Oleidesulfovibrio alaskensis DSM 16109: one gene and its partner. The protein of the gene in region 2 interacts with the protein of the main gene of each other region in a pairwise test. Links are inferred from orthologs where the notes say so. Each region holds a gene or a part of one and is shown on either strand. Other genes may lie near its edges. The genes, in order: mrdA and H586_RS0114020.

What was found.
Region 1: the proteins of H586_RS0114020 (region 2) and mrdA interact in binary tests that used the Escherichia coli proteins (3 or more experiments, as listed by UniProt). The link is inferred for Oleidesulfovibrio alaskensis DSM 16109 from one-to-one orthologs.

The regions. Positions count from the first base shown.
Region 1 is NZ_AXWQ01000006.1:61,510-76,453, reverse strand. What follows is about bases 2,155-5,144. They hold mrdA (penicillin-binding protein 2), read right to left. Parts: upstream 4,559-5,144; coding sequence 2,750-4,558; downstream 2,155-2,749. Other genes in these bases: mreC (rod shape-determining protein MreC), read right to left, coding at 5,090-5,144; H586_RS0105360 (hypothetical protein), read right to left, coding at 4,542-5,006; rodA (rod shape-determining protein RodA), read right to left, coding at 2,155-2,753. In the rest of the region: atpH (ATP synthase F1 subunit delta), read right to left, coding at 1-3; atpF (F0F1 ATP synthase subunit B), read right to left, coding at 1-578; H586_RS0105380 (ATP synthase F0 subunit B), read right to left, coding at 611-1,027; H586_RS0105375 (bactofilin family protein), read right to left, coding at 1,209-1,571; more of rodA, read right to left, coding at 1,638-2,154; more of mreC, read right to left, coding at 5,145-5,965; H586_RS0105350 (rod shape-determining protein), read right to left, coding at 5,985-7,025; H586_RS0105345 (TIGR01212 family radical SAM protein), read left to right, coding at 7,123-8,202; H586_RS21005 (methylated-DNA--[protein]-cysteine S-methyltransferase), read left to right, coding at 8,304-8,930; H586_RS19920 (alpha-amylase family glycosyl hydrolase), read right to left, coding at 8,943-10,919; H586_RS0105330 (hypothetical protein), read left to right, coding at 11,040-11,366; H586_RS0105325 (hypothetical protein), read left to right, coding at 11,363-11,659; peptide-methionine (S)-S-oxide reductase MsrA, read right to left, coding at 11,667-12,170; peptide-methionine (R)-S-oxide reductase MsrB, read right to left, coding at 12,174-12,623; H586_RS0105290 (enoyl-ACP reductase FabI), read right to left, coding at 13,650-14,414; H586_RS0105285 (phosphoribosylaminoimidazolesuccinocarboxamide synthase), read right to left, coding at 14,445-14,944. UniProt on the Escherichia coli protein: Catalyzes cross-linking of the peptidoglycan cell wall. Responsible for the determination of the rod shape of the cell. Is probably required for lateral peptidoglycan synthesis and maintenance of the correct diameter during lateral and centripetal growth.
Region 2 is NZ_KI519494.1:425,673-440,705, reverse strand. What follows is about bases 4,417-7,495. They hold H586_RS0114020 (penicillin-binding protein 1A), read left to right. Parts: upstream 4,417-4,783; coding sequence 4,784-7,207; downstream 7,208-7,495. Other genes in these bases: H586_RS0114015 (DUF4139 domain-containing protein), read left to right, coding at 7,350-7,495; H586_RS0114025 (hypothetical protein), read left to right, coding at 4,417-4,776. Outside these bases: H586_RS0114045 (NAD(P)/FAD-dependent oxidoreductase), read right to left, coding at 1-748; H586_RS0114035 (aldehyde dehydrogenase family protein), read left to right, coding at 1,052-2,434; H586_RS0114030 (ArnT family glycosyltransferase), read left to right, coding at 2,606-4,201; more of H586_RS0114025, read left to right, coding at 4,201-4,416; more of H586_RS0114015, read left to right, coding at 7,496-8,903; H586_RS0114010 (iron-containing alcohol dehydrogenase), read left to right, coding at 8,903-10,072; H586_RS0114005 (TetR/AcrR family transcriptional regulator), read right to left, coding at 10,163-10,726; buk (butyrate kinase), read right to left, coding at 10,852-11,970; H586_RS0113995 (phosphate acyltransferase), read right to left, coding at 11,967-12,890; ilvN (acetolactate synthase small subunit), read right to left, coding at 12,904-13,386; H586_RS0113980 (hypothetical protein), read right to left, coding at 13,568-13,867; H586_RS19375 (rhodanese-like domain-containing protein), read left to right, coding at 13,993-14,451; ahcY (adenosylhomocysteinase), read right to left, coding at 14,525-15,033. UniProt on the Escherichia coli protein: Cell wall formation. Synthesis of cross-linked peptidoglycan from the lipid intermediates.

The DNA of each region.
Region 1 (14,944 bases), on a different replicon or contig from region 2:
CAATTGAGCACCACCTTTGTTAAGTACTTGTCAATGAGCTTTTCCTGCTCGTTACCGTCCAGCCGTTCTTTGAGCAGCTTTTCGGTCGCATCAACAATCATGTCCGCCAGTTCTTCGCGCATGGCGTCCTTGGCGTACTTGACTTCGTTTTCTGCGGACTTTTTGGCTTGTTCAACGATTTGTCTGGCGGAGGTCTCCGCCTTGCTGATGATGGCCGCCTTCAGCGCCTCACCCTGAGCCTGATACTCTGCGATAATGGCTTTGCGCTCATTTTCGAGATCCGCGATACGCTTTTCAACGTCGCCAAGCTGTTTCTTGGCGTCGGTTTTGCGCGTTTCCAGATCGTTGAGTTCCTGCTCGATTCCTTTGCGTCGGCCGCCGAAGAAAGCAATAAGCTTCTTGCCGGCCGCGTAGTAGATGATTGCGATGAATATCGCAAAGTTGGCAAGCCTGAATCCGAGGTTGGTCCAATCGTAATGGTGTTCCCCGGAAGCGGCTTCACCGCCGGCTGCCAGCGCAACGCCCGTGGCCAGGAGCATCACGCCAAGAACTAACAACAGTTTTCTCAGCCCTTTCAAAGCCGAACCCTCCTTCACTTTCGCCGTAAGTGTTACCCGAGGACCTTGGCAGTGGCCTTTTCCGCCAGGGCGCCCACTTGCCCTTTCAGCGTTTCCATAGCCTCTTGTACATCCTTGGCAACCTGCTTACGGGAAGCTTGCAGGATGGCCTGTGCCTCCTCGGAGGCTGCTGTGACAAGCTCCTGCTCCCTGGCGAGACCCTGCTCTTTCTGGGCGTCGCGCACTGCGGATGCATTGCGTCTTGCTTCAGACAGGGCGGTCTCATAGTTGCTGAGCTTCTGGTTGGCAGCATCAAGGAAACCCTCGGTGTCGCCCACCAGCCCCGACATCTTGTCAGCCCGCTGCTTGATGATCTCCCTAATTGGCCGGATAAGGAGAGCATTCAGCACCAGGAGCGTGACAAGAAAGTTCACCAACTGAATCAGTAAGGTGAAGTCTAAATTGATCATGCCTGCTCCCTTGGTGAGGTTGTGAATTTAAGCTCAAAGTCACGATGGGTTTAGCCAATATAACCCATTGTGTCAAAGCCTTTTTTGGAAATTTGTGAGTGCTTGTGAAAAATTTCCTGAATTTAACTGTTTGTTTTATCAGTTTATTCATATTCAAAAGGGCCGCTGTGCGGCCCTTTGTCTACTGGTCTGCAGTCTCGGGTGGAGTACCGGAGTCTGTGGCTTTCATCACAACGTCGCCCTGCAGCACCGCACCTTCCTCGATGACAAGTGACGGTGTGTTAAGGGTGCCCATGACGGTGGCCGTCCGGTGCAGCACGGCTTTTTTGCCGGCGGTGACAGTACCCTGCACCTTGCCGCTCACGATTATCTGGCCCACCTGAATCTGGCCCTGCAGGTCGGCGTCCTTGCCGACAATCAGTGTGCCCTGCGAGCGGATTTCTCCGGTAAAGGCTCCGTCGATGCGGACAGAGCCCTGAAAGTCCAGCTTTCCGTTGTATACGGTTCCCGCGCCCAAAAAGGCGTTGATTTCATCTTTCGACATTCGTGCATGCTCCTTACTGGATCGCGAAAAAAGAGGCATGTTCAGCAGCCCTTTTCATGATGCGGCTCATGATGCTTTAAAGACAAAGCGGCGCATGGAGACGTTCAGCACCAGACCTATCAGACAGAAATTGACGATAGTGGCGCTGCCGCCGTAGCTGATGAAAGGCAGGGGGATACCCACCACAGGCATCAGCCCGACCACCATGCCCATATTTATAAGAATTTGCCAGAAAAAATAAAAAAACACGCCGGCGCACAGAAAGCTGCCGAAACGGTCTTTTGCATCGCGGGCGGAGTTGAATATGGCCAGCAGGAACAGGCAGAACAGACCCAGCAGAATCATGTTGCCGATGAATCCCCACTCTTCGCCGAAAACCGCCACAGCAAAGTCTGTATGCTTTTCGGGCAGAAAGCGCAATTGTGACTGGGTGCCGCCCAGAAAACCCTTGCCCCATATCTGCCCGGAACCGATGGCTATCTGCGACTGGATGATGTGGTAACCGGCTCCCAGCGGATCGCGTCCGGGATCGAGAAATGTGAGTATGCGCTGTTTCTGATAGTCGTGCAGCACAAACCAGCCCAGCGGAATGAGCGGAGGCAGGGCGATGATGCAGGTTTTGAAAACATGCCGCGCAATGCCGCGGTACAGTATGACTCCGCCCACGTTGAGCAGCACGTTGAGGGTGGTGCCGAGGTCCGGCTGGGTGACAATGAGGGCGGCCGGAATAAGGCATATACCCAGTATTTTGAAAAGTTCACCCCAGTCCAGCGGTTCGCCCCCGCGGGAAAGCAGTCTTGCGGCGATGATCAGCGTGCTGATTTTTGCCAGTTCGCTGGGCTGCAGGTTGAAAAAACCAAAGGAAAGCCAGCGCTTGGCGCCGTAAACCGTTACGCCGAAAAGCGGAACGGCCACCAGCAGCAGCAATGTGACAATGAATACAGGCCACGCCAGACTTTTAAGGTGGCGGTAGTCGAAAAGCATGACGGCCAGCATGCCGCCCATGCCCACAGCCCCCCACAGAAGCTGTTTGCTGTAGAATGAGGAGACAGCGATGCCGTCGTCCACGCGGAACCCCGATGCCGAATACAGGTTGGCCACGCCCACGCCGAAAAGCAGCAGCGTCATGGCGATGAGCCCCCAGTTCATATGAGTCAGAATGCGTCTGTCTATGGGGCTCATTGGCTGTCAGCTCCCGCTTCTCCGGGCACGCCGAAGAGGTAGTCGAAAAGTCCTTTCACAATGGGGCCTGCGGTGCTGCTGCCACCACCGCCGTGTTCCACCATGACCACAATCACGTAGCGTTTATCGTCTTTCTGGCCCCATGCGGCCATCCATGCGTGGTCGCGTTCCCAGTATTCCATTTCTTCTTTTTTGCGGCGCTCTTCGCCCACAATGCGCACCACCTGCGCCGTGCCCGTCTTGCCGCCGATGACGGCGTCGGGTCTGCGAAGCCTGCGCGCCGTGCCCCGCGGAGCGTCAACGGTATCGACCATGGCTTTCAGGATGACTTTGCGCGCATCAGCCCCGATGGGAATTTCATGCTGCACCAGCGGCTTTTCGTCCACGAGAATCTGGGGTTTGAGCAATTTGCCGCCGTTGAGCAGGGCGCCGATAAAGCGTGCTATCTGCAGAGGAGTGACCAGAGTGAACCCCTGACCGATCGAAATATTGAGCGTTTCGCCGCGGTGCCATACCTCGCCGAAGCGTTTACGTTTCCATTCCCGCGAAGGTACCAGCCCCGAACGCTCATGGGGCAGGTCTATGCCGGTCAGTTCGCCGAATCCGGAAGCCTTGGCAAATTCCGCAATGCGGTCGATGCCGATTTTGTCGGCCACATCGTAAAAATAGACATCGCACGATTCCACAAGCGCCTTGTGCAGGTCGGTGTGCCCGTGTCCCCATTTTTTCCAGCAGCGAAACACGCGGTTGCCCATGGGATAGCGTCCGTTGCAGAAAACAGTCTCCTTGGGGTCGACCACTTTGTCTTCCAGCACCAGACCGGCCATGAGCAGCTTCCAGATGGAGGCGGGCGGATATACGGACTGGATGACTCTGTTCTGCATGGGGTGGCGCGGGTTGTCGCGCAGTTCTGCCCATTCCTTGCCGGTCAGGCCGCGGGCGAAGGCGTTGTTGTCAAAGGCCGGCGCGGTGACCAGCGCATGCAGCTGACCTGTGTCGGGATCAAGCACCACAATGCAGCCCGACTGGCCTTCAAGCATTTCAAACGCCTTGTGCTGCAGGGCCAGATCAATGGTCAGGTTGATGTTTTCACCGGCCTGAGGGGCCCGCAGTATGTGGTGAGTCAGGTCGCGGCCCACCACATCCACTTCCATCTGACGCAGACCCTTCTGGCCGCGCAGCCGGTCTTCTAAAACCAGTTCCAGTCCCTGTTTGCCCACAGTGTCGCCCAGCGCCAGTTCGGGACGCTGCTGCAACTGTTTTTCGTCTGCTTCGCTCACATAGCCCAGCAGGTGTGCCAGTTCCGGCCCCGAAGGATAATAGCGCCGCGGCCGGACAATTATCTCCAGACCGGGCCAGCGGTTTATATTGGCCTCTACCGCGGCCAGCAGCTCAAAGGAAATATCCGGAACAAGGATGAGCGGCTCGAAGGATTTAACCTTGCGTTTGTCGCGTTCGTAGCGCTGGGTTATCTCCGTCAGGTCAATGCCGGTCCACTGGCTTATCTGGGCCAGTGTGGAGGGAATGTCGTGGCAGTCTTCACGCACCAGTCCCAGACCGTAGGCCGGACGGTTTTCTGCCAGCAGCATGCCGTATCTGTCGCGCAGCAATCCGCGCGGCGCGTACATCTGTTCCTGCCGCAGACGGTTGTCACTGGCCAGACGTGCGTAATCTTCACCTTTGTGTATCTGCAGATACCAGAAGCGCAGCGCAAAAACCAGAAAGATAAGCGCCACAAGCCCCTGAAGCAGCATGAGCCCTGAACGCGGGGGCTGGAAGCCTTCCGAATCAAGCTGGACTTTCATCGGGGGCGAACCTTTTTCTGGCCTGCATGACCAGCAGCCAGCAGGGCGGGATGACAAGAGCCTGTATAATGCTTTCGTGCATAAGGCGACTCTGGATGAGGGATATATCCTGCAGCATGGCCATGACGGAAATCATGCCGAAGTGTGTCAGCCCCAGACCGGCGGACAGCAGCAGAACAAAAGAAATGTTTCTGGCCTCGAAAAGCCAGCGTCCTGCCTGCACCAGTACTGCGGCACCCAGATACTGTCCCACGGCGGGGCCGAATGACATGGTTCCGCTGCCTTCCTGAATCAGTGAAAAACAGATGATGATCCAGAATGTCTGGATGGGGCGTTCTTCCTGCAGCGCAATGATGAGCCCCGGCAGCAGAAAATCGATGCCGGGAACCAGCTTCTGAGCCCATATGGCGGCTGCAGCGTACACAAGCCACCAGATAACATTGCGCATTGTCCGAGTTCTCTTGCGGTGTTTGCGGGTCAAAACGGTGCCGCCCCGCGGAGGGGCGGCACAAGTATCGTCCGGTGCAGGCGCTAGCGCGTGGCGTTGGCGTGCGCTGTATGCGCTCCGGCCTGCGGGGGCGTTTCCACTGCGTGAAACGCGGCATGCGGTCCTGCCGGGCGTTGCAGCAGCAGCACTTCTTCCAGCCGGTCTATGCCGGCCAGCGGAACCGCGTGCACGGTCTGAAAGAGTGAGATATCGGAATGTTCAATACGCACTATGCGCGCCACGGGCAGGCCTTTGGGATAGGCGCCCGCCAGTCCGGAAGTTATGAGCGTTTCGCCTTCTTCCAGCTGCGCATTGAGCGGAACAAACCGCAGAACAAGTTCCGAGCGGGCCCCTGTGCCCATCAGAATGCCCGGTGTGCGGCTTGCTGAACCGAGCACGGCAATACGGCTGGCGGGGTCGGTGATAAGCTGCACCGTGGCCGTGAAAGGCCCTGCCCGCATGATTCTGCCCACAACTCCCTTGTGTGTCACCACGGGAGTGTTGGAACCTGCTCCCTGAAGGTAGCCCTTGTTCAGCATAATGCTGTCAAGAGCGGCTTCGGAACCGAGGCGCTGGGCAATGATGCGGGCTCCCACCCGTTCCCACTCCGCAGGAGCGGAAAAACCGTTAAGGGCGCGCAGCCGTAAAAGTTCCTGCTGTTCTTCTCGTGCCTTTGCCAGTTCAAATGAAAGATCTTTCACCTGAGCTGCCAGGCGTTCGTTCTGCTGGCGTACATCGACCAGGTACAGATACTGTTCCCAGAAATCCACGGCGCTTCGGTGAACCCATTCGCCCGGTTTCAGAACGGCCCCTGCAAACTCAAGCCCCGTGTGCGAAGCGGCATTGTCAAGAACACCGGTCCGCAGGTTCCATGTGTACAAACCCAGATACGCGAAAAGCACAGCAAAAAGTACGGCCAGAATGCGTTTGGGCGAAACGTTAATCGATTGCGACCTCCTTCAGGATGTCCAGATTGTCCAGCGCTTTGCCGGTACCCACAACAACGGTGGAAAGAGGATCGTCCACCACGGTGATGGGCAGCGATGTCTCTTCGCGCAGCAGCTGGTCAAGCCCCTTGAGCAGGGCGCCGCCGCCGGTCAGCACTATGCCGCGGTCCACTATGTCCGCTGCCAGTTCCGGCGGGGTCTGTTCCAGCGCCACACGCACTGCCTGCACTATGGAGTCCACCTGTTCGGATATTGCCTTGCGTACCTCTTCCGAGGTTATGGTGATATTCTGGGGAATACCTGTCACAAGATCGCGTCCTTTAACCTCGAGCTGCTGCTCGGGGTCCATGGGGTAGGCCGAACCGGTTTTGATCTTGATTTCTTCGGATGTGGATTCGCCTATGAGCATGTTGTACTTGCGTTTGACGTGCGTCATGATGGCTTCATCCATTTTATCGCCGCCCACGCGCACGGAACGCGAATACACCACGCCGGAAAGCGAGATGACAGCCACTTCCGTGGTGCCGCCGCCGATGTCCACCACCATGTTGGAGGTGGGCTCCTGAATGGGCAGATTGGCGCCGATGGCGGCTGCCATGGGTTCCTCGATGAGGTAGACTTCGCGCGCGCCGGCACTCTGGGCCGATTCCTTTACCGCGCGTTTTTCCACCTGTGTTATGCCCGTGGGCACGCAGATGATGATGCGCGGACGCACCAGACGGCGCGAGTTGTGCACTTTGGAAATGAAATGGCGAAGCATGGCTTCGGTAATTTCAAAGTCGGCAATGACGCCGTCTTTCATGGGACGGATGGCCTGTATGTTGCCGGGGGTGCGGCCCAGCATGCGTTTGGCGTCATGCCCGACGGCAAGAACGACATTGCCGCCGCGGTTATCTTTTTTTACGGCGACAACGGAAGGCTCGCGCAGAACGATGCCTTGTCCTTTCACATAGACGCAGGTGTTCGCGGTGCCCAGGTCTATAGCCAGGTCGTTGGAAAACATACCCAGCATAAAATCGATTGCTTTAGACATGTATGGTCTCGCTTGCCTCGGGGGGGATGGATGCGTAATCAGTTTCTGGTCAACAGCGTGTGCTTCCAAATTGTCCGACTTGTCAACTGGAAACCCGATGAACAGATATTACCAGCTTTCTTCGTACTGGCGCCACCGCTACGGGGCGCGTATTCAAAAAATTCCTCTCGATGCGGGGTTCACCTGTCCCAACCGCGACGGAACCCTGTCACACAGCGGATGCGTGTTCTGCAATCCCGGCGGATCCGGATCGGGACTGGCCCGCAAGGGTCTTACCCTGCCGGAGCAATGGGCACATTGGCAAGGCATTTACGGGCCTCGCCACAAGTCGGGGCTATACATAGCCTATTTGCAGTCATTTTCCAACACGTATGGCCCGCTGGAAAAGCTTGAGGGCGTACTTTCTCAAATCGAAGGGTTCACCGGTGTTGTAGGAGCGGGCATAGGCACCCGCCCTGACTGCCTTGACGAGCAGCGCCTTGACCGGATAGCCCGTAGTATCGGGCGCATCGATGCGGCGCTTGCTGCTTCGGGTATACAGCCGCAGGGCATTTGCGGCAAGGCCGGAGCGGAGGTATGGCTTGAACTGGGGCTGCAGAGTTCCAGCGATGCCACGCTGCGGCGCATAAACAGAGGCCACGATTTTGCCTGCTTTGTCAAAGCCGTACATATGGCGCATGAGCGGGGCCTCAAGGTGTGTGCGCATCTGATAGCCGGTCTGCCCGGCGAAACCGGTGCCGATTTTGCCCGGACTGTTGCCGATGTGGCAGCCCTGCCGGTGGCCGGCGTAAAGTTTCATGGCCTGTATGTGGCCGAACATACCGCCGTGGCAGCGATGTGGCGCAGCGGGGAATACCGGCCCATGGAAATGGAAGAGTACGCGCAGGCGGTCGCTTCCGGACTGGCGGTACTGCCTGCCGGCGTTGTCATACACCGTCTGACAGGCGACGCCGCGGAAGGCGAACTGCTTGCCCCGGCATGGAGTGCCGACAAGCGCGGCGTCATAGCCCGCATAGAGGCAGTCATGCGGCAGAACGGCCTGTGGCAGGGGTGCAGGGCAGACGCGCCACACAGTACGCCGTTATGGTTTTCGCAGCAGCACATGCTGCCGGCCGCCATGCACGACCGGTGGCGCCGTTCGGTTGAGGAACACTGCCGCGGCAATGCGGCAGGCTGAGCTTTGCGACGGCCGCTGCTGACGGCGGCGCTGTGCCTTACGGTACAAGCCGCAAAGCGAACCTGATTTGTGTGCAACCGTTAACGCGACGGGGGTAGGCTATGTACGATGTCGAGATACTGGTGAGCGGCCCGCTGGCCATGCTGCTTGAATGGAGCGGCCCTGATGGCGCGCCGGACGGGCCCGCCTGTGCGGAGCCCTGTATTGCCCGTGTGGGGCTGCGCTGGTCGGCAGGACTTGACGGAAGCGGTCTGCTTACGGGGGCAAAACTGCCCCGGCCCGGCGCGGAAGCCGGCGACCTGCTGCCCCGTACTCTCGTGGCATTTTCCGGCAGCGTGCCGGACGGCATGCATAACGGTGCGGCGGAACTTTCGGCCACCGGCAGCCGCATGCTTGAGGCGCTGGACAGTTATGTACAGCAGGGCAGAACGCAGTGGCCACAGGTTGATCTGCCCATGGGCGGACTTACCCCGTTTGCCCGCAAGGTGCTGGAAACGCTGCGGCACGAGGTGCCCGCCGGCAGTACCGTCACATACGGGCAACTGGCCGCCATGGCCGGCCGCCCTGCAGCCGCCCGCGGGGTGGGGCAGATAATGGCCCGCAACCGCTGGCCGCTTGTCATTCCCTGCCACAGGGTTCTGGGCAGCAAAGGGGCCATGGTGGGGTATACGGGTGCGGGCGTAGATATGAAACGCTATCTGCTGCAGCTGGAAGGGGCTTCACTGTAAGCGGGCAGGCTGTCAGGCCAGAAGCAGCGCACACCACGGCGGCAGAGTGACCGGTATGTGTGTTCCCGCGGCAAAGCGGTGGGGCAGGTCTGCCTCATCTTCCTGTGTATGCGGACTGTGCCAGCGGCGGTCGGCCGTGCACAGTGCCTGACTCCACGCCTGCTGGCGGGCCAGCGGGGCCGTGGCGGCGTCAATGCTGAACGTGGCTGCCTGCGGTCCGCAGTTGAGCAGCAGCCACGAGCTGTAAATCCTCGCGGGGTCGGTTCTGCCGGTGCAGATGACCTGCGGATGGGGTCTGCTTACATACAGAGTCTCAAATGAAGGGCTGTCCAGCGAGGGCAGGGTCTGCCGCAGCCGTATGCACCGCCGGTACAGGTCGCGGACAGTGGCATGATACCGGGTGTCCTGCAGGTGCCATGACAGCCGCGAGTTTTCAAAAGCGGCCGGTGAATGCGGTTCCGGTGCCGTGGCGCACGGCATCCAGCCAAAGGCCGCTGCTTCGCGCCGTCTGCCCTGTGCCACCTGCCGGTTCAATTCCGGGCTGTGATCCACAAAAAAGTGGAAGGGGGCCGGATCATCGTATTCTTCTCCCATGAAAATCAGCGGAACAAAAGGTGAAAGCAGCAGGGCTGCAGCGGCCATGCGCCGGGCTGCAGGACAGGTGAGCGCGTGCAGACGCTCGCCCGAGGGACGGTTGCCCGTGACATCGTGGTTCTGCAGATAGACAATGACCTGTGAAGGCTGCAGACCGCGGGGCTGGTCTCCGAAAGGTTGCTTGCGCCACGGGCACAGCTGCCCCTGCCTGAACCAGCCGCGGGCGAATATTTCTGCCAGCGCGTCCACAGGGCTGACAGCCGCTGCCGGGGGGCACCGTTTCTGAGCTTCTTTGCATTGCTGCCCTGCTGCAGGCGGGGTCTGTGCCGGTTTTGCAGCGTTTTGCGCGGTGTGGAACGCCGCATAGTACCCGCAGGATTCGCCGGTAAGCCGGGCATGTACTGCGTGGTGAAAGTCGTCACTCCATTGTGCGGCCATGCCGTAGCCACCGGCGCTGCGTGGTGTGGTCAGGTGTATTTCGTTGCGGGTGCTTTCCGCCATGATATGAAGCCGCCTGCCTGAGGCGGCGGCCAGCACCTGCGTTTCCCGCGTGAGTGCGGCGAGAATATGCTCTGCGGAATCGTCCTGCACATACGGGGTGGCGTCCAGCCGCAGTCCGTCCATATGAAAATGCGCCATGAGTCTGAGACAGCAGTCCAGAAAATAACGGCGTACGGCCTGAGCTGATGATCCGTCAAATGAAGGGCAGGCCCCCCACGGAGTGTGGTGCCGGCGGGAAAGGTAGGGGCCGAATTTCGGCAGGTTGTTTCCCTCCGGTCCCAGATGATTGAGCACCACGTCGCCATACACTGAAAGACCCAGTCCGTGGGCCGTATCCACAAAGCGGCGCAGTGCATCGGGACCGCCCGCACGGTGATGGACACTGTAAGGAAACACACCGTCATAGCCCCAGTTCCAGCGTCCGGTTGTTTCCGTCAGGGGCATCAGTTCCACGGCGGTCACGCCCAGTTCAGCAATGCGGGGCAGACGTCCGGCGGCGGCATCCAGTGTACCTTCGGGGGTGAACGTGCCGGTATGTATTTCGTAGATGACCGCGTGAGGCATGGCTACCGCACCGAAACCGCTGTCGGTCCAGATGAAAGCGGCCGGGTCGTCCGTCATGGAAGGGCCGTCAATACCTTGCGGCTGATGGGCGGAAGCCGGGTCTGCCAGCAGCTCGTCCCCCAGCCGGATGCGGTAGAGCGCACCGGCGGGCATGGGGGCTGTTCTGGCTTCCCGCCAGCCGCCTCCGCACGCTTTCATGGGAATTTCCTGCGGGCAGGGCGCTTCGATGACAAGTACCGCGGGCTTGCGGCGTGTGGTCCACAGCCGGAAGAGCCAGCTGCCGTCCGGCAGGCGGCGCGGCCCGTGGGCCGGTACAAAGAGAGTATGCATTACCGCAGAATGCGGGCAGCGGCCGGTAAAGTCAATGTGCCTGCGCGGCTGCCGTCCGCTTGAACCGTATGCCGCCCTGTGGCACATGTGGCGGTACATAACCTTGATTATGCAGAAGCCATGAATGACAAAACGACTGTAATACCTACTGTGATGGAGCGGCTGGAAAGGCTGGATACCGGACAGTGTCTGGACATGCGCACGTATAAGCGCAACCGTTCAGTGGCCATTGTGAGAACCGGACCGGACAGCTTTACCGTGGTCGAGCGGGGCTTTCATGAAGAGATGTGGGAAGGGCTGAGTGCGGACAAAATCCGGCGCCTGCTCAAGACGCTGCTCAAGCGCGAATTTCCGCGCAGCAATAAAATACGTCTGTACACTCTTGATTCGTTTGAACTGGCCGATGTGAACCGCATGGGACACGGTTCGGGGCGGTTCGGGACATGATGGTGCACAGAGCCGGTGCCGTGCAGGAAGTGCTCCGCCGTCTGCAAAAGCTGCCTTGCGGGCAAGGGGTGGACATGCGCACGTTTAAACGTGACAGGTCTGTGCAGGTGCTGCGTACGGGCGATGATGCTTTTTGCGTGGTGCAGGACGGGTATGAGCGGCACGAGTTCACGGAAGTTTCTCTGTCCGCATTGAAAAAACTGCTCCGCAGGCTGCTTGATAAGGAATTTCCGCGCAGCAATACCGTACGCCTGTATGCGCTGTGCGACGCAAAGCCGCCTGCGGAGCCCTGAGCTGCGGTCAGCGCGGCGGCAGCACCCAGCCGCGGCGTTCGTAGTGGCATGTATATCCGCCCGGAACACGCTGCAGATAGTCCTGATGCTCCGGTTCGGCCTCCCAGAAATCGGAAACGGGTTCGACCTGTGTCACCACCTCTGCAGGCCATACGCCCGAGGCGTTGATGTCGCGGATGGTTGCCAGTGCTGTTTCGCGCTGCTGCTGCGTTGTATGAAAAACGGCCGAACGGTATGAACTGCCGATATCATTGCCTTGTCTGTCCGCTGTCGTCGGGTCATGTATCCGGAAGAAGTATTCCAGAAGACTGCGGTAAGACAGCACGGCAGGATCAAAGATGATTTCAACGGCTTCCGCATGGCCGTGGTGGTTTCTGTATGTCGCGTTCGGCACGGTGCCGCCGGTGTATCCGGTGCGCGTGGCAAGCACGCCGGGCAGCTTTCTGATGAGTTCCTGCATTCCCCAGAAGCATCCTCCGGCCAGTACGGCACGTTCGGTTACTGTTTCCATGGGCTACTCCCGTGTGGTGAAAAGGTGTGCATATTCGCCGTACCCTTCCTCTTCCAGCTTGTCCGCCGGAATAAAACGCAGTGCGGCTGAATTGATACAGTACCGCAGGCCTGTCAGATGCTCCGGCCCGTCTGTGAACACATGTCCCAGATGACTGTCCGCATGTTTCGAGCGTACTTCTGTGCGGACAAGACCATGACTTGTATCTTTTTTCTCCACTATATTCAGTTCCACAGGCCTGCTGAAGCTGGGCCACCCGCAGCCGGAATCAAATTTATCCAGTGATGAAAACAGCGGTTCGCCGGAAACGATGTCCACATACAGTCCTGCTGCTGTGTGGTCGTGAAAAGCGTTGCTGAACGGACGTTCAGTGCCGTTTTCCTGCGTTACCCTGCGCTGCTCATCTGTCAGTGCGGCCAGTGCCTCCGGAGTTTTGCGGTATTTTTGCGGCATGGGATTCTCCTGCGGTGCTAGGGGTGATGCGTATACTCTATGGCAATAAGCACGCGGGTCGGTAAGTCCAGAATCCGAGGAGGAAAGAATGGTACGGGCAGGCAGGGCACTTGGTTCAGGGGAACAGCCGGCGTAGCACAGGCAATAAAAAAAAGGGATCGTAAGATCCCTTGAATATTGCAGAATGGCGGAGAGGGAGAGATTCGAACTCTCGGTACCCTGTTAAGGTACACACGATTTCCAATCGTGCTCCTTCGGCCAGCTCGGACACCTCTCCGCGAATGCGGAGTGCTATCTAGCAGTATACGGAAGGCAATGCAAGCGGAAATGCCTGCGGATATGAAAAGAGTGCAATGCACGTGCTGCGCCGGTGCAGGGTATAAAAAAAGAGCGCAAGGCTTGTACAGCATTGCGCCCTTTAGGGAGCCGGGCACCCGAAAACTACTGTTACGGCTGCTCCCTCTCGGGCCTGACCGGATTGGCAGCGCTTCCGCCGCCCGGCTCTCTTGAAATTCTATAAAAACACAACTGCCACAGCAGCGTAAAATGGCGGAGAGGGAGAGATTCGAACTCTCGGTACCCTGTTAAGGTACACACGATTTCCAATCGTGCTCCTTCGGCCAGCTCGGACACCTCTCCGCAAGAGAGGGTTAGCTAGCAGAGACAGCCCGGCAAGGCAAGTAAAAAATGTCCCGGAGACCGGATGAGCAGTAAAATGACTGGTTGCAAGGCTGCGGCGGCACGGCGGCACGGGCTTGTGTCGTCCGTGCCGGAACATGTCGGAACATGGCAGCACGGGCGTGCCACATAAAAGGGAGTACCGGAGCACTCCCTTTCATGTCACTTTTCCGTGTCTTTCGGCGCCTTGTCATTGCGGGGCTCACGGCTCCGGAATGACGGCACTCAGCAGCTTTTGGGCAGCTTGTCCATGGGCAGTATCCGCGGAGCGAAATACAGCCACAGCACGACGATTGCCAGGGGGATGAGCCAAGCCCACATACAGACCTCCCGACGGGCGTGCGGCGTCTAAATGCCCATCACGTTGTAGCCCGCGTCCACAAACAGCACTTCGCCGGTGACGGCGCCGGAAAGGTCCGATGCCAGAAACACGGCTGTGCGGCCTACGTCCTGCGTGGTTACATTGCGGCGCAGCGGTGCGTGTTCCTCAATGTGGTTGAGGATGGTTTTAAAGCCGGAAATGCCGCTGGCTGCCAGCGTTTTGATGGGACCTGCGCTCACTGCGTTCACTCTTATGCCCCGTTCGCCCATATCTGCAGCCAGATATCTGACGGAGGCTTCTAGAGCGGCCTTGGCCACGCCCATTACGTTGTAGTTGGTTATGACTTTCTGCGAGCCGTAGTATGTCATGGTAAGCACGGAACCGCCTTCTGTCATCAGCGGTTCAAACGCCTTGCACACACAGACCAGAGAATAGGCGGAAATATCCATGGCCAGCTTGAAACCTTCGCGGCTGGTATCGATGAATCTGCCGTGCAGGTCTTCGCGCTGGGCAAAAGCGATGGAATGAACCACCACGTCCACGCTGCCCCATTGTTCTTCCACTGTGCGCACTGCCGCGGCCACCTGCGCATCGTCGGTGACATCCAGCCGGAAGGTGAATTCGCCGCCCAGCTCTTCGCTTATGGGGTCCACACGTTTCTGGATGGCTTCGCCGGGGTAGCTGAAGGCCAGCCGTGCACCCTGAGCCTTGAATTCCTGTGCAATGCCGTAGGCGATGCTTTTGTTATTGGCCACGCCAAGAATAAGAATTTTTTTATCTTTCAGCAGCATAGTCTCTCCTGAATGCCTGTATGCCGTCTGCTACAGGTTCAGAGTTTTTCCGGTCAGGATGGAGTACGCTTCCGCGTACTTGTTGCGGGTTTCGGTTATGACATCCTGTGGCAGAGCCGGTGCGGGCGGGGTTTTATCCCAGTCCTGTGCCGAAAGCCAGTCGCGCAGGTACTGTTTGTCAAAGCTTGGCTGGCTTTTGCCGGGCTGGTACCCCTGTACCGGCCAGAAACGTGAAGAGTCAGGAGTCAGAACCTCGTCAATCAGAATGACGGCGCCGTCAATAATGCCGAATTCAAACTTGGTGTCGGCAATGATGATGCCGCGGCTTTCGGCGTATTCGCGGCCTTTTGAGAATATCTCAATGGACAGGCGTTCTATCTGGGCGGCTACGTCGTCGCCCACCAGTTCGCGCGCCCGCTGCACTGATATGTTTTCGTCGTGTTCACCCAGTTCCGCCTTGGTGGACGGCGTGAACAGCGGGGTTTCCAGCTTGGCCGACTCTACCAGACCGGCGGGCAGGCTGTGGCCGC
Region 2 (15,033 bases):
TATCGGTGGTATCGCTCATGATGTCATTATGCACTTCCACCCGCACGCCCACTTCGATGCCGCGCTGGCTTACCTGCAGTCCGAACGAACGGCAGACTTCGCCCACCCAGTCGGCCCCGACGCGGCCCGGTGCCAGAATGACGGCGCGGCAGGTGTACTGCCCTTTATCCGTCACCAGCCCCTGTATCTGTCCGTTTTCGGCCACCACGTTTTTAACTTCTTCGCCGGTGCGTATGGTCACGCCGCTTTCGGTCAGATAGTCGCACATACGGGCGATATGCTCAGGCAGACAATCGCTGCCAAGGTGCTTCTGCTTGATAAGCAAGAGGTCGATACCATGTTTTTTCGACTGCTTGCGCAGCAGACGCGCAGCTTCCAGATTGGAAGGATACACAGGGCCGTCCATGCCGAAGCGGTTGAAAATCAGTTCGGTCTCGTCAATAAGCTCCTCTGCCTTGCTGCGCGGCAGAAACTGGGTCAGATCGGTCTTGCCCAGTTTGTGGATAAAGTTCAGCTTGCCGTCGGAAAAAAGTCCGCCGCCCCCCATGCCGGAAAGAATGTGGCACGGTTTGCACTTGATGCACTTCTGCGTCTTGTTGATGGGACAGTTGCGCTTGCGCGCCGCGTTGCCGCGCTCGATAAGACACACGGACAGACCGGAATGTTCCGCCAGATAATACGCGGCAAAAAGACCGGCGGGCCCCCCGCCGACAATGATCACGTCAAAATTGTCTGCAGCCTTGGACATGCATAATCTCCCGTAAATACGACATATTACCATCGCACACGCCTGTATGTTCTGCCCTGCGCGCACAATGGCTTAGTGTACCTTGCACACGGGTCCGCGGATTTGTCAATAGCCGCAGCCGGGCCTTGCCGGCGGTGGCGCAAGCCCCCTGTCTGCGTCTTGCTGCAGATGTTTTTTCATTCTGTTACAGCATGTTGCATTATGCTCCTGTGCAAAAAAAGCGCAGTGCGGTCTAGCCAGCTCCAAGTATGCGTGTTATCTTGCACGGGTATCACTTTCACACGCACACCAAGGAGCCTGACCATGACACCTGAACGCATATACGAAGTGACGGAAGCCCAGAGAGCTTTTTTCCAGTCCGGAGCCACCCTTGACGTGGACGGACGCATTGCATCGCTGCGCACCCTGCGCGGCGCCGTGCATGATTACACCCGTCGCTTTATTGTAGCTGCGGCACAGGATGCCGGACTTTCCGAGCACATGGTGCTTGCGGCTGAAATAGCCCCCGTCATCAACGACATCGACCACATGATCAAACGTCTGCCCGCGCTTGCAAAGGGACGGCTGGTGCGTCGTTCGCGCCTGCATATGTGGGGCTGGTCGCGCAGCGTGCCCCGCCCCGCAGGCATTGCCGTGGCCGTAACCGCCGCGGATATGCCCGTACAGCGCGCCCTTATGCCGGTGGTATCTGCCCTTGCCGCGGGCACCCCGCTGCTGCTGGCACTTTCTCCCCGCACTCCGGCTGTCAACGGCATTGTGGAGCGCCTTGTGCAGCAGTTTTTCAAGCCGGAACAGATAACCGTGACCACTGCGGACAATGAAACCACAGAGGCCATTCTCGGACAGCGTTTCGATGCCTGCCTGTGCTCCGCACCGCGCGAAACCGCCGTCCGGTTTGCCCGCGCCGCTGCGGAACACCTTGTGCCCGCCGTCATTGAAACAGCCGAACACCGCAATCCGGCCATAGTGCTTGAAGATGCCGATATCCGGCTGGCAGCGCGGCGCATAGTATGGGCCAAAACTCTTGCCGCCGGTCAGACCGCCGCCGCGCCGGACTATCTGGTGGTGCACGGCGCAGTCCGCGAACGCCTGCTGGCAGCCCTGCGCAAAGAACTGGAAGCGCAGCACGGCGCCATACCCTCCGCAAGTTCCGCATTCGGCCGCATGACAGACAACGCCGCCTATGAAGAAGCCGCGGCGTTTCTGACTGACGGCACGCCGGTCATAGGCGGCGACACCGACCCCGCAGGCAGGTTCATCAACTTTACCGTACTGGAAAACGTACAGCCGGACGCACCGGTCATGCGTTCCGTCACCCGCAGTCCGGTGCTGCCGCTTTTTGAGGTGCAGTCTGCGGAACAGGCCGTTGAACTGGTGAACAGCCGTCCCGCACCGCTGGCTCTGTATGTGTTCAGCACCGATGTGTTTACCGCACGCAAAGTGCTGGATGCCACAACATCGGGCACAGCGGCGGTCAACGACGTGCTGGTGCAGACCGTGTACCCCGCCCTGCCCTTCGGCGATGCGGCAGGCGGCGGCATGGGCAGCCACCGCGGCGAGGCGGGATTTTTTGCCTTTTCCAGACTGCGCAGTGTCACACGCGGCACAAACTTCATCGACCTGCCGTTCCGGTTCAGCCCCGATGCCGGCTGGAAGCAGAAAATCCTGCGGTACATCATCAGATAACAGCCGCGCCGCCTGCCGCAGACCGGCAGGCGGCGTCGTTGTTCCGCAAGGATTTTATCCGCCGCGTCGTCTCTGTGCAGTACCGGACAGGCAGGCTCTGCCCCGCTTACTGGACAGGAGCAGGGCTAGCCGCTAGACTCCGCGCCAAACGACTCCCCAAAGGTGAAACTCTTGCAGAAAAGCCCCGTATGGGAGCGCCGCCCGTGGCTGTGCGCTGCCGCCATCATATCTTTCACAACGCTGGTACGCTTCTGGTTCATCGCCTCCGGCCAGCTTGACCTCGTGCAGGACGAGGCCCAGTACTGGGACTGGACCCGCAGGCTCCAGCTTTCCTACTATTCCAAAGGGCCGCTCATCGCGTGGCTCATCAGCATCTGGACCGGTGTTTTCGGCGATACGGAACTGGGCGTGCGCTTTGCCGCCGTGCTCAATTCGTGCCTTGCACAGATACTGCTGTACGCCGGAACCGCACGGCTCATGCGCCGTCCGGCACTGGGTCTGTGGACACTGGTTGTGGCCAATACCACCCCGCTGTTCATCGCCTCCGGCATTCTGATGACCACTGACAGCCCGCTGCTGGTCTGCTGGACGGGTGCGCTCATGTGCCTGTACTGGATGTCCGTATCATCACGCTCGCCATGGCCTTATGTGCTGCTGGCCCTTTCCATGGCCGCCGGTGTGCTGGCCAAATATATGATGCTGGCCATGCCCGCCGTGGCCCTGCTGTACGCGCTGGGACTCAGACGCCAGCGGCTGCTGCCAGAAGGCATGGTGCCGCGGCTGCTGGCTGCCGTCTGTGCCGGTACGGCCGTGGGTTTGCTGCCCATCCTCATATGGAATTTCCAGAACGACTTTGTGGGATTCCGCCATGTGGCCGGTCTGGCCGGTGTGGCTTCGGCCAGCCCCGAACCGCTCATCCGCTTTGACCGCTTTCCGGAATATATCGCCTCGCAGGTCGGCATCATCAGTCCGTGGTGGTTTGTGTTCATGCTGGTGGGCGCATGGCGCGCCCTGCGTGTGTGGCGTACGCCGCGCGCCGGACGCGACATGTACAGCGGACTGCGCAATGACATGAACGAAGTCCGTCAGTCACTGCTGCTGTCCGCCGCGTTCTGGCCGCTGTGGCTTTTTTTCATAATCTGGAGCTTTCACACCCGCATCTATCCCAACTGGTCGGCCATGAGCTATGTGGCCGGCATCATGCTGTGTGCTTCCGCGCTTGAGCGCAGTGGACAGGCTGTGCGCGAAACAGGCAGGCATCTTTCGCGGCTGCGCATGCGGCGCATCTGGGTTGCCATGGGTGTACTTGTTTTTGTGCTGCTGTACGGGCAGAACTGGCTGCCTCTGCCGCCTGCGTACAACCCGGCGGTACGGCTGAAAGGCTGGAGCGACCTGAGCGGCAAACTGGAGGAACTGCAGAACAGTCTGCCCCGTCCGGACAAAGTGTTCTATTTTTCCAAATCATATGACATCACGGCGGCCCTTGCCTTTTACGCACCCGGACAGCCGTTCACGTATTGTGCAGACTTCGGCAGACGCATGAGTCAGTACGACCTATGGCCCACTCCTGAAGACAAAAAAGGGTGGGACGCCATTTATGTGCAGAAAGACAACGGCATAAAACCACAGCTGAAAAGCATGTTTGAGTCATACAGGGTGCTGCGCTACCGCACCACGCACAAAGGCGCCCCCGGGCGCGAATTCACCATTGTGGTGCTGCGCGGCTTCAAAGGCACATGGCCGCGCGAACAACAGGAGCGTTACTGATGGCCAGAAGCCGTGATGCACATATATGCGCCCGCTGTGCCGCACATTCCGGCACCTGCTGCCGGATGCAGCCCGGCAATGAAGAGCTGTGCTTTCCGCTTTCGCGCAGCGAATGGCAGCGCATTGTGGAGCATTGCAATGACAAGGGCGGGTTTGCCAGCCAGCCCAATACAAAACCGTTCCTGCAGTGTATGAAACGCCTTTTTCCCGCCGATGAAAAACGGCTGGAGGCCATTTTTCCCCCTCACGGGGAGCATCTGCGCCTTGCCTCGGACAATGAAGGCCGCTGCCTTTTCCTTTCCGCTGCAGGCTGCACTCTTCCCCGCGAGACACGTCCGTGGTATTGCCGCCTGTTCCCTTTCTGGTTTATGCCCAACGGCATGCTGACCATGTTCACTCCGGACGAGTGTCTCGTCTATCTGGAGTCACGCTCCGTCAGAGACGCCATGCAGGAACTGGGCGTTACAGAAAACGAACTGCGCCTGATGTTCGGCCGCCTGCGACTTGCGTGGGGGCTTGATCCGGAGCATGACGAAGACGGCAACCGCTATCCGCTTTGCGACCATACCCGATAAAAATATCATGAAACGTTTTCTCACATACTTTCTTGTCAGCGTCACAGGTCTTGCCCTGCTGGGCATACTCGGGCTGGGCGGCATCTATATATGGGCCACCAAAGACCTGCCCGGCTTTACCCGTATCACCGATTACCGCCCGCCGCTGGTCACCACGGTGTACGCGCGCGATAACAGCATTCTGGGGTATTTCTACCGCGAAAAACGCTTTCTGGCGCGCCTTGATGAAATGCCGCAGCATCTGCCTCTGGCCTTTCTCGCCGCAGAGGACGACTCCTTTTACCGGCATGAAGGCATAGACTTCCGCGCCATTCTGCGCGCCTTCATGAAAAACATGCAGGCAGGCACCATCCGGCAGGGCGGTTCCACCATCACACAGCAGGTCATCAAACGCCTGTTGCTTACTTCCGAACGCAGCTACGAGCGCAAGATAAAAGAAGCCATTCTGGCCTACCGGCTGGAACGCTATCTGAGCAAAGATGAAATTCTGACCATATACCTGAACCAGATATATCTCGGCGCGGGGGCATATGGCGTGGAAGCCGCCGCGCGCAGCTACTTCGGCAAACATGTGGGCGAACTGTCCATAGCCGAATCTGCGCTGCTGGCCGGTCTGCCGCAGGCTCCTTCCAAATACAACCCGCTCAACAACCCGCAGGACGCATACACCCGTCAGCTGTATGTGCTGCACCGCATGCTTCAGCTCGGGTGGATAACACCCTCGCAGTACGACGCGGCCATCAATGAAAAGCTTGTGTTCACCTCCATGGCCGATCCTTCGTGGGGCACCGGCGCATGGTATCTGGAAGAAGTGCGCCGCAGGCTCATCGACTATCTGAGCGAAGACAACATGGAAAAACTGGGCATCAAGCTGGAACGCTACGGCGAGGATGCCGTGTATGAATCCGGCCTGCATGTTTACACCGCCATGGACCCCAAGCACCAGAAGTACGCCGAACAGTCACTGCGCGACGGGCTGGTGGCCTCTACAAAACGGCGCGGCTGGCGCGGCCCTGTGGAGCATCTGGAAAGCAAGGAGGCACGCGAAGCTTTTCTGCGTGACAACCCCGTGGATGCGGCGGCAATGCAGCACGAAGGCTGGATAAAAGTGCTGGTCACCCGCGTGACGGCCGCAGGGGCCGATGTGCGCTTTGGCAGCTACAAGGGCCGGATGGACGTGGAAACCATGCACTGGTGCCGTACGCCCGACCCCACCGTGGTGACGGACTATGTGCCCGCCGTGAAAGATGCCCGTACGGTGGTCAAAGCGGGCGATGTGGTATGGGCGCAGTTTATGCTGCCCGATGCGGGCAAAAGCTTTGATGCCGCCTCCGTCACGCCTGATACGGACTTTTCACTGGCCATCGCGCAGTACCCCGAAGTGCAGGGGGCACTGGTTTCCATAGAACCGCAGACGGGCGATGTGGTGGCACTGGTCGGCGGCTATTCCTTTGCCGACAGCCAGTACAACCGCGCCGTGCAGGCCAAACGCCAGCCCGGTTCCGCTTTCAAGCCCATTGTCTATTCCACCGCGCTGGACAACGGCTACACACCGGCATCCACGGTACTGGACGCCCCGTTTGTCTATACCGACGACGCCACGGCCAAAACATGGCGCCCCGAAAACTTTTCGGGAGAATTCTACGGCCCCACGCTGCTGCGCACCGCGCTGGTCAAATCGCGTAACCTGTGTACCATCCGCATTGCACAGGACATCGGCATACCGGCCATTGTCGAACGGGCCAAAGCACTGGGACTTGAAGGGCCCTTCCCCTTCGACCTTTCGGTAAGTCTCGGGTCTGTGGCCGTTTCGCCTCTGAACCTTACAGAAGCATACACGGCGTTCGCCCATGAAGGTCTGCGCGCACAACACCGCATGATCACCGGCATCAAATCGGCATGGGACGAACCCATAGCCACCTTTGAGCCGCAGCAGACAGAAGCGCTGACACCGCAGAACGCCTATATCATGGCGTCGCTGATGAAAGAGGTAGTGCGCGACGGCACAGGCTTCCGCGCACGGGTGCTCAAACGTCCTCTGGGCGGCAAGACCGGCACATCCAACGACGAGCGTGACGCATGGTTTGTTCTTATCTCTCCGTACCTTGTCTCGGTGTCCTATGTGGGCTTTGACGACCTGACCCCCATGGGCAAATGGGAAACCGGCTCGCGGGCGGCATCGCCCATTGTGGTCGGCTACCGTCAGGGTGTGGAAGAAGACTACCCCGTACAGGATTTTCCCATGCCTCCCGGCATCGTGCAGGTGCGCATTGACGGCAAAACAGGAAATCTTGCGGGGCCCGGCTCTGAAACAAGTTACTTCATGCCTTTCAAGGAAGGAACCCAGCCCACCGTGGTGGAAGGTTCCGCCCCCCGCCACGGCGCCGACGACGCCCGCAGCGGCGAAGACCTTATGAAGCAGATGTTCTGATCTGCCGGCACCGGCAACGCCCCGCGGAATTTCCCGCGGGGCGTTTTTCATGGCGGCAGTTCTGGCTCAGCCGGTCAGGCTGTGGTACACCGGTCATGACGCCGGAACCACCGGCACGACCCGAACACACCGGAGAATCATCATGATACGCTACCGCTTATCCGCAGCAGCCCTGCTGGTCACGCTTGTACTGTCGCTGACAGGCGCAGACATACTCATGGCCGGACAGACTCTGCCGCACCCCGCAGAGCCTTTCAAAGTGACGCTGTTTCCGCAAAGCGCCCGCATCGAAGTCCTGCAGACCCTGCCTGCGGAAAACTCGCTCACTCTTTTTCTGCCGCATCAGGCAGACCCGGAAAGCCTTACTCTCAACATATCCGGCAATACCGTCACCGCCATGGAATGGGTGCTGACCGACGGACAGGCCGGTCCCGCCGCGGCAGCCGTCAAAGAACAGCTGCTGCAGGCCCGCGCGGCACTGGCACGCACACAGGGACGCAAAACGGCAATAGAAGCCCGCATTGCCATGTGGTCGCAGCCGCGTCCGGCCGTGGGCGGCACGGCAGAACTTGAACGGCTGGATAAAGCCATGACGGAACACCTTTCCGCCCTGCTGCCCGAGGCGGAAGAAACAGACAGGCTGCTTGAAAAACAACAGGCCGCCGTGCACGAACTGGAAGCACGGCTGAACAATGCCACAGGCGGCTCGGAAAAAGTGTGGGCCGTCACGGCGCAGCTGCACACCCCCGCCTCCGGTCAGGTGACAGCGCAGTACGCCTACACCGCAACCGGCTGCGGCTGGCAGCCGCTGTACACCCTGCACGCCGTGCCCGGCAAAAATGTGGTTGAATTCAGCTACGCGGCCGCACTGCGGCAGGGACTGGGCACAGACTGGAACAACGTCCGTCTGGCCGTGGCCACGCTGCCTCCCCGTGCAGGTCTTGCGCCGCCGCCCCTGCCCCGCTGGGACATCGGCCCCGTGCAGCAGCAGACCGTCCAGTTAAGAAAAGCCGTCATGATGGCAGCAGATGCCGCACCTGAAAACATGCTGGCCGCTGCGCCCGAGGCCGCAGAAAGGTCTCTGGCATCAACCTATGCGGTGTGGAATCTGGGCACAGTTTCGCTTGCCGCGGGCGGCAGCAGGCAGGTACCCGTACTTAACGAGACATGGCAGGCAGCATACGTCTATACCGTGCGCCCCGCCCGTTCTCCCCGCGCGTTTCTTACAGCGCGGGTCACCATGCCCGAAACCCGCCTGCTGCCCGCAGGCCAGGCCACCATGCTGGTGGACGGAGCCACAGCGGGCAGGCAACGTCTGGAATTTGCCGGTACGGAAGAAACCTTTCACTTCGGCAGCGACCCGATGGTCACCGCGCAGATGAATCTGCAGAAACGGCAGGAAGGAACACAGGGATTCATAGGCAAAAAGCAGGTGTTTGAATGGGCATGGGAAATCACCCTGACAAACGCCCGCCAGCACCCCGTCAATCTGGAAGTTCAGGACGCCGCCCCGCAGCTGCGGCTTGCCGGCATGGAACTGAAACTACGTTCTTCGCCCGAGGCGGAACTGGATGAAAAAACACAGCAGTATGTCTGGAAGCTTGCAGTACCAGCCGGCTCCGAACGGGTCATAAGCCACGCCGTAACGGTCACCGCCCCCGAAGACACCCCTGTGGACGCCGGAAGAAAACAGTAATGGACAACTTCATATACCACGCGCCCACGCGCATCGTCTTCGGCAGAAATACCGTATCACAAACCGGTGCGGAACTGGCGGCACACAATGTGCGCCGCACGCTGCTGGTCACCGGCGGCAGCGCCGCCATGCGTACCGGAGCATACGCACAGGTCACGGCTTCACTGGACGGGGCCGGTGTGATGCATACGCTTTTCAGCGGTGTCACGCCCAATCCTTCCCTTGATCTTGTGGAAAAAGGCATAGCCGCCGCACACGCGTTTGCGGCGGACAGCGTGCTGGCCATCGGCGGCGGCAGTGTCATAGACTGCGCCAAAGCCATTGCCGCCGGTGTTTTTCTGGAAGATTACTGGGCACAGGTGGAAACACGGCGTCCCGTCACACAGGCTCTGCCTGTATTCACGGTGCTCACTCTTTCGGGCACCGGTTCGGAAATGAACGAAAAAGCCGTCATCACCAACGAACCGCTGGCCAGAAAATGGTCGCTGAGCGGCCTGTGCCTGTGCCCCAGAGTATCCATCATCGACCCGCAGCTCCAGTCCTCCGTTCCGTGGCATCTGACCGCCGCGGGCGGCATCGACGCCATGACCCATGTGATGGAAAACTACTTCCGCGGCAGAACGGCCCGCGCAGCCACCGGTTACTTTCAGGAAGAGACAACTCTGCAGCTGTGCGAGGGAATCCTGCGTGCCATCATCATGTCACTGGATGAACTGCAGCGCGACGGCTCGGACTATACCGCGCGGGCCAATCTGGCATGGGCAGCCAGCTGGGGGCTTAACGGCCTTTCAGGCTCGGGGCTTTCCGGCGGCGACTGGACTTCGCACGCTCTGGAACACGCCCTGAGCGGACTGCACCCGCAGGTTCCCCACGGTGAAGGACTGGCGGTGATTTTCCCCTCGTGGATGGAGCAGGTCTGCCACAGCGTGCCGGACATCTTCACGCGTTTTGCCCGCACCATATGGGGTGTTTCCACAGCGGAAGAAGGAGTGGCCGCAACCCGTCAGGCATTCTCGCGCTGGGGGGCTCCCGACCGTCTGTCCCGCTGGAGCATTCCCGCATCCGACATTCCCCGTATGGTACAGAATGCCCTGAGCTACCGCGCGCTGGGCAGAATAGTGCCTCTTTCGGCAGAAGATGTGACCAGCATATACACGCGGGTGCTCTGACCCCGCTGCCGCATATATAAAAAAGGGCTTTCCGCAAAAGCGGAAAGCCCTTTTTTCCGTACAGCGGCACGGCCGCCGTGCAGATACCCTTTAAAGGCTGCGGATACTCCGCTGGCAGAAAGTCACCGCCTCCTGCGCCAGATTGGGTGTTTCCGGCCAGTACAGCTGCCGACGGCTCATGCCCATCAGCATGACGGCAATAAGCGACGCCGTGGGCGTAATATCCAGATCATCGCGCACTGTCCCGTCGCGCATGCCTTTTTCAAGGCAGCGTTCAAGAGTAAGCCCCAGCAGGGCGTACATGCGTTCCATTATCTGCCGCGCGCTGGGCATGATGGTATATGTGTTCATGATGACCTTCAGCTCGACCACCCGCTCGTCCAGAAAGGCATCCAGATCGAGAATCAGAGTCTCGATAAGGCAGTAGCCGCTTTTCTGGCGCTCGTGGATGCTGTCCATCAGCCCGCTGAACTCATCAAAAAAATCGTTGATGATGCTGTCGAAAATCTGCTGCTTGGACCGGTAGTGTCTGTATATCGCGGCGTCCGTCACATTGGACGTCTTGGCTATCTGGGCGATGGTTGTGCCCTTGAAGCCGTTTTCGGAAAACAACCGCCGGGCGTTTTCCAGTATCAGGTGTTTCGATGATGCCATGATGCCCCGCTTTTCTGTATCATTTGAAGGCCAGCACTAAACTACTATACGCCGCGCACGTCAAGTATACAGGCGGGCAGCCTTGCGGCCCCCGCCTGCTGTACCCTGAAAAAAGCCGCGCAGTCTCAGGACATGCCGCCGCCGTATTCCGCGGGGGTCTCCTCACCCCGCAGCACCCGCAGACCGCCCATGGCCAGTGCCTGCATCTCTTCCAGACGGGGCAGCACTATGACCGGTCCGAGATAGCGCAGCCTGTCCGAAACAGCCTGCATGAACCGCCCGGAACGCGCCATTCCGCCTGTAAGCACCACCGCATCCACCGGCGGGGCCGACGGGACGTCCTGCCCCGCGCCGGTCAGTGCCGGTAACAGCGCGCACAGAGCCTTGGCGCTGTTGTAAGCCAGCGCGTCGAAAATCTGCGCCGCTGCGGTATCACCGGCGTCCATCCTGCGCTGTACCTCGCGCAGGTCGTTGGTGCCCAGATGCGCCCACATGCCTCCTTCGCGCTGCACAATACTGCGCATGCGCTCAAACGAGTACACGCCTCTGCGTACCAGCTCCAGAGCGGGCATGACAGGCAGGCCGCCCGTCCGCTCCGGTGAAAAAGGCCCTTCTCCTTCCAGCGCGTTGTTCACGTCCACCACTCTGCCGTGGCGGTGCGCCCCTACAGAAATGCCACCCCCGAAATGCCCGACCAGAAAACGGCCATCCTCATAGCGTATGCCCAGCTGTGCCGCTGCCCTGCGTGCCGCCGCGCGCTGTGAAAGCGCGTGAAACACGCTGCGGCGCGGCAGTTCAGGCAATCCGCCTATACGGGCCACGGGGTCCAGTTCATCCGTAACCACAGGGTCCACTATGATGGCCTGTACATTCCGGTGCGCCCCGTGGCTGCGGGCAAACGCCAGAGCCAGCGGTGCGCCGAGATTACAAGGATGCTCGCCGTGCGCGGCGGATTCCAGAATATCAAGCATGGTCTGATTCACACGCCATGCACCACCGTGCATGGGGGCCAGCAAACCGCCGCGTCCCACCACAATATCAAAACGGGCATCGGCATAACCGGCCCGGGACAGCATGGTCTGAACGGCATGCCGCCGCGCTTCCAGCTGCCCGTATACACCGGCCAGACCGGAAAAGGCATCATGGGGATGCTCCACCGTACGTTCAAAAAGTTCCTCTTCCGCTGCAAACACCGCTATCTTGGTGCTTGTCGATCCGGGATTAATGGTCAGGATCAGACTCATCCGGTGCATTCCTTGCGGGTCATGTAGGCTGCCAGAGCCAGTGCATACAGTTTGCTGCGGTCGCTGTCGCCGCGGGAAGGGACGATAAGAGGAATCCTGCTGCCGGCCACAATGCCCGCCACGGGCAGGTCCAGCAGTGTGGTGAGGGTCTTGTACAGTACATTACCGCTTTCGATATCCGGCGCCACCAGCACGTCGGCATTACCGGCCACCGGGTCTTCAAACCCTTTGCGCGCCACTGCCGCGGGCGATACCGCAAGGTCAAGCGCCATGGGGCCGGAAACCACGGCATCACCGAATGCCCCTTCGGCACTCATACGGGCCACCATCTGCGCATCCAGCGTGGCAGGCATGGCCGGATACATAACCTTTTCCGTGGCGGCCAGCATGGCCGCACGCGGTCGCTCAAGCCCCAGCGAGCGGGCCACATGCAGCGCGTTGCGCACTATTTCCGCCTTGCGCTGCAGGTTGGGCGCAATGTTAACCCCCGCATCTGTCAGCAGACGCAGACGATGCTCGCCGGGCAGACAAAACACCGCCACATGCGAAAGAATACCGGCAGGCGGCACACCCGTTTCTTTATTCAGCACGCCTTTAAGCAATACGTCCGTATTGACGTTCCCCTTCATCAGCATGGAAACGTCACCCGCGCGGAACAAGGCCAGTGCATGCTGCACGGCTCCGGCCCTATCCGGCACATGGTGCGATTCCAGCGCAGAAATATCCACTCCGGCCCGTCCGGCTATGCGGCGTGTCTCTTCCAGATCGCCCACAAGCACAGGCTCCGCTATGCCGCGGGCATGTGCATCCAGCGCGGCCAGCAACGCAACATCCTGCGCACTGGCGGCCACGGCCACACGCGGCATGGTTCCTGTCCGCGCCGCCGCGGCCAGCAGATCTTCCATGGAAGTCATCTTCATGGGTCCTCCGGCATCAGTCTTCATCGCCGCGACGCAACGCAATGACACCGGTACGGCACAGGCTGCGGATGCCGTGAGGCCGCAGCATCTTGATGAAACCGTCCACCTTTTCCTGATCACCGGTCAGTTCTACAGTGATGGTTTCCTGTCCCATACCCACAACATTTGCCCGGAATACCTCAAAAATCTGCATGACCTGTGACATGGTGTCGCGCGTGATGGAAACCCGCAGCAAAGCCAGTTCGCGGTCAACAAAATCTTTACGGGCCAGATCTTCCACCTCGCGGATAAAATCCAGTCCGGACAGTTCCGCGCAGATGCGCTCGACTTCCGCAGACTGGCCTTCCACTGTGATCACAAGCCGCGACACGTCAAAGTCTTCGGTCTCGCCACAGGAGACAGACTTGATGTTCACATTGTATTTGCGGAACACGTCCGTAGCCTCTGCCACTACACCGACACGGTTTTGCACAAGTGCAGAGATGGTATGCTTCACTGCGGTACTCCTTTTGTATGCAGAGCATCACTATACCGCAGCACAGCCGCTGCGCAAGCATGAAGTCCCATATAGCTTTTCAGGTGCACTGCGCCGCGGCGCAGTGCTGTGAAAAACTGACGGGCCGCGACGCGCACCCGCGCACCGCGGCCCGTGCAGGCCGGCTGCCTTTACAGGGATTTCACAGATCAAACACGCCCGTATCACGCAGCACAGGGCAGACAATCTCGACGCCGGAGCGCACGTTGAGATCCTGCAGCGTACACAGCGTATAGGGCGTATGCGCCGAAAGCCGCGAAAGAAATGTCCGGAGCAGCTGCGGAGTCGCCTTGCCCTGCATGTACATGAGCCGCATCCACCGCCAGCGCTCTTCAAAGGGATACCAGCGGGGCACACCGCTCACCTTTACGGCAGTCACTATGTCCTCGATGACCATATCGCCCTGTCTCACCAGCTCAAAAGTCCGGATAATCTGGCACATGAAACGCCTCCCGCAGGCTTGGAGGGGGGAAGCCCTCATAAGCATAGTGGGCTATGCGCTGCGGGTGCTCAATGATAAAGAAAAGCTGTACAGACACCCCGGCGGACAAATCACAGGAGAGCGTTATGATACCGGACTTTACGCACCGCAAGGCTCTGACTGCGGGAGTGCTTGTTTTTCTCATGCTGGCTTCCGGCATGGCCTTTATGCAGTGGTACCGCTACGGGCACACCGCGGATACAGGCATGCAGCTGGTACCGGTATCCGCCACACAGGCTGCCGGACTGCTGAATGAGAAAAGCGTCATTCCTCTTGATGTCCGCACTCCGGCAGAATTTGCCCGCGGACATATCAAGGGCGCGGTCAATGCCGACTTTCATGCACCGGACTTTGCCGGACAACTTGCCCGGCTGGATTCCCGCGCAGCGTACCTGCTGTACTGCCGGTCCGGAGCACGCAGCGCACGCACGCTGCGCACACTGGAAAAACTGGGGTTCAAAGGTCCCGTGTACCATCTGCAGCACGGTCTGCTGGAATGGGAACAGCACAAGCTGCCCCTGACAAAAAATGGGACCGCGCACTAAAAAAGCCGCCCCGCAAAAGCGGGGCGGCCGGTATGATACCATATGACGGTGCGCTGCACAGCAGCGCCTGCCGTTAGTAACGGTAGTGGTCGGGCTTGAAGGGACCGGTTTTGTCCACTCCGATGTATTCTGCCTGTTCGTCGGTCAGGGTGGTCAGCTTTGCCCCCAGACGGGCAAGGTGCAGACGGGCCACTTCTTCATCCAGCTTTTTGGGCAGGATGTAGACCTTGCGCTCCAGATCGGGGTTGGAAGCCAGCTCAAGCTGTGCCAGCACCTGATTGGTAAAGCTGTTGGACATGACAAAGCTGGGGTGCCCGGTGGCGCAGCCGAGGTTGACCAGACGGCCTTCTGCCAGAACGATGATGGAACGGCCGGACTTCAGCGTCCATTTGTCCACCTGCGGTTTGATGTTCAGGCAGGAGCATTCGGTGCTGTCTTCAAGGTAAGCCATATCGATTTCGTTATCAAAATGGCCGATGTTGCAGACAATGGCTTCATCTTTCATCCGTTCCATGTGCTCGCCGGTAATTACCTTGAAGTTGCCGGTGGCCGTCACAAAGATATCACCTTCGGGAGCGGCTT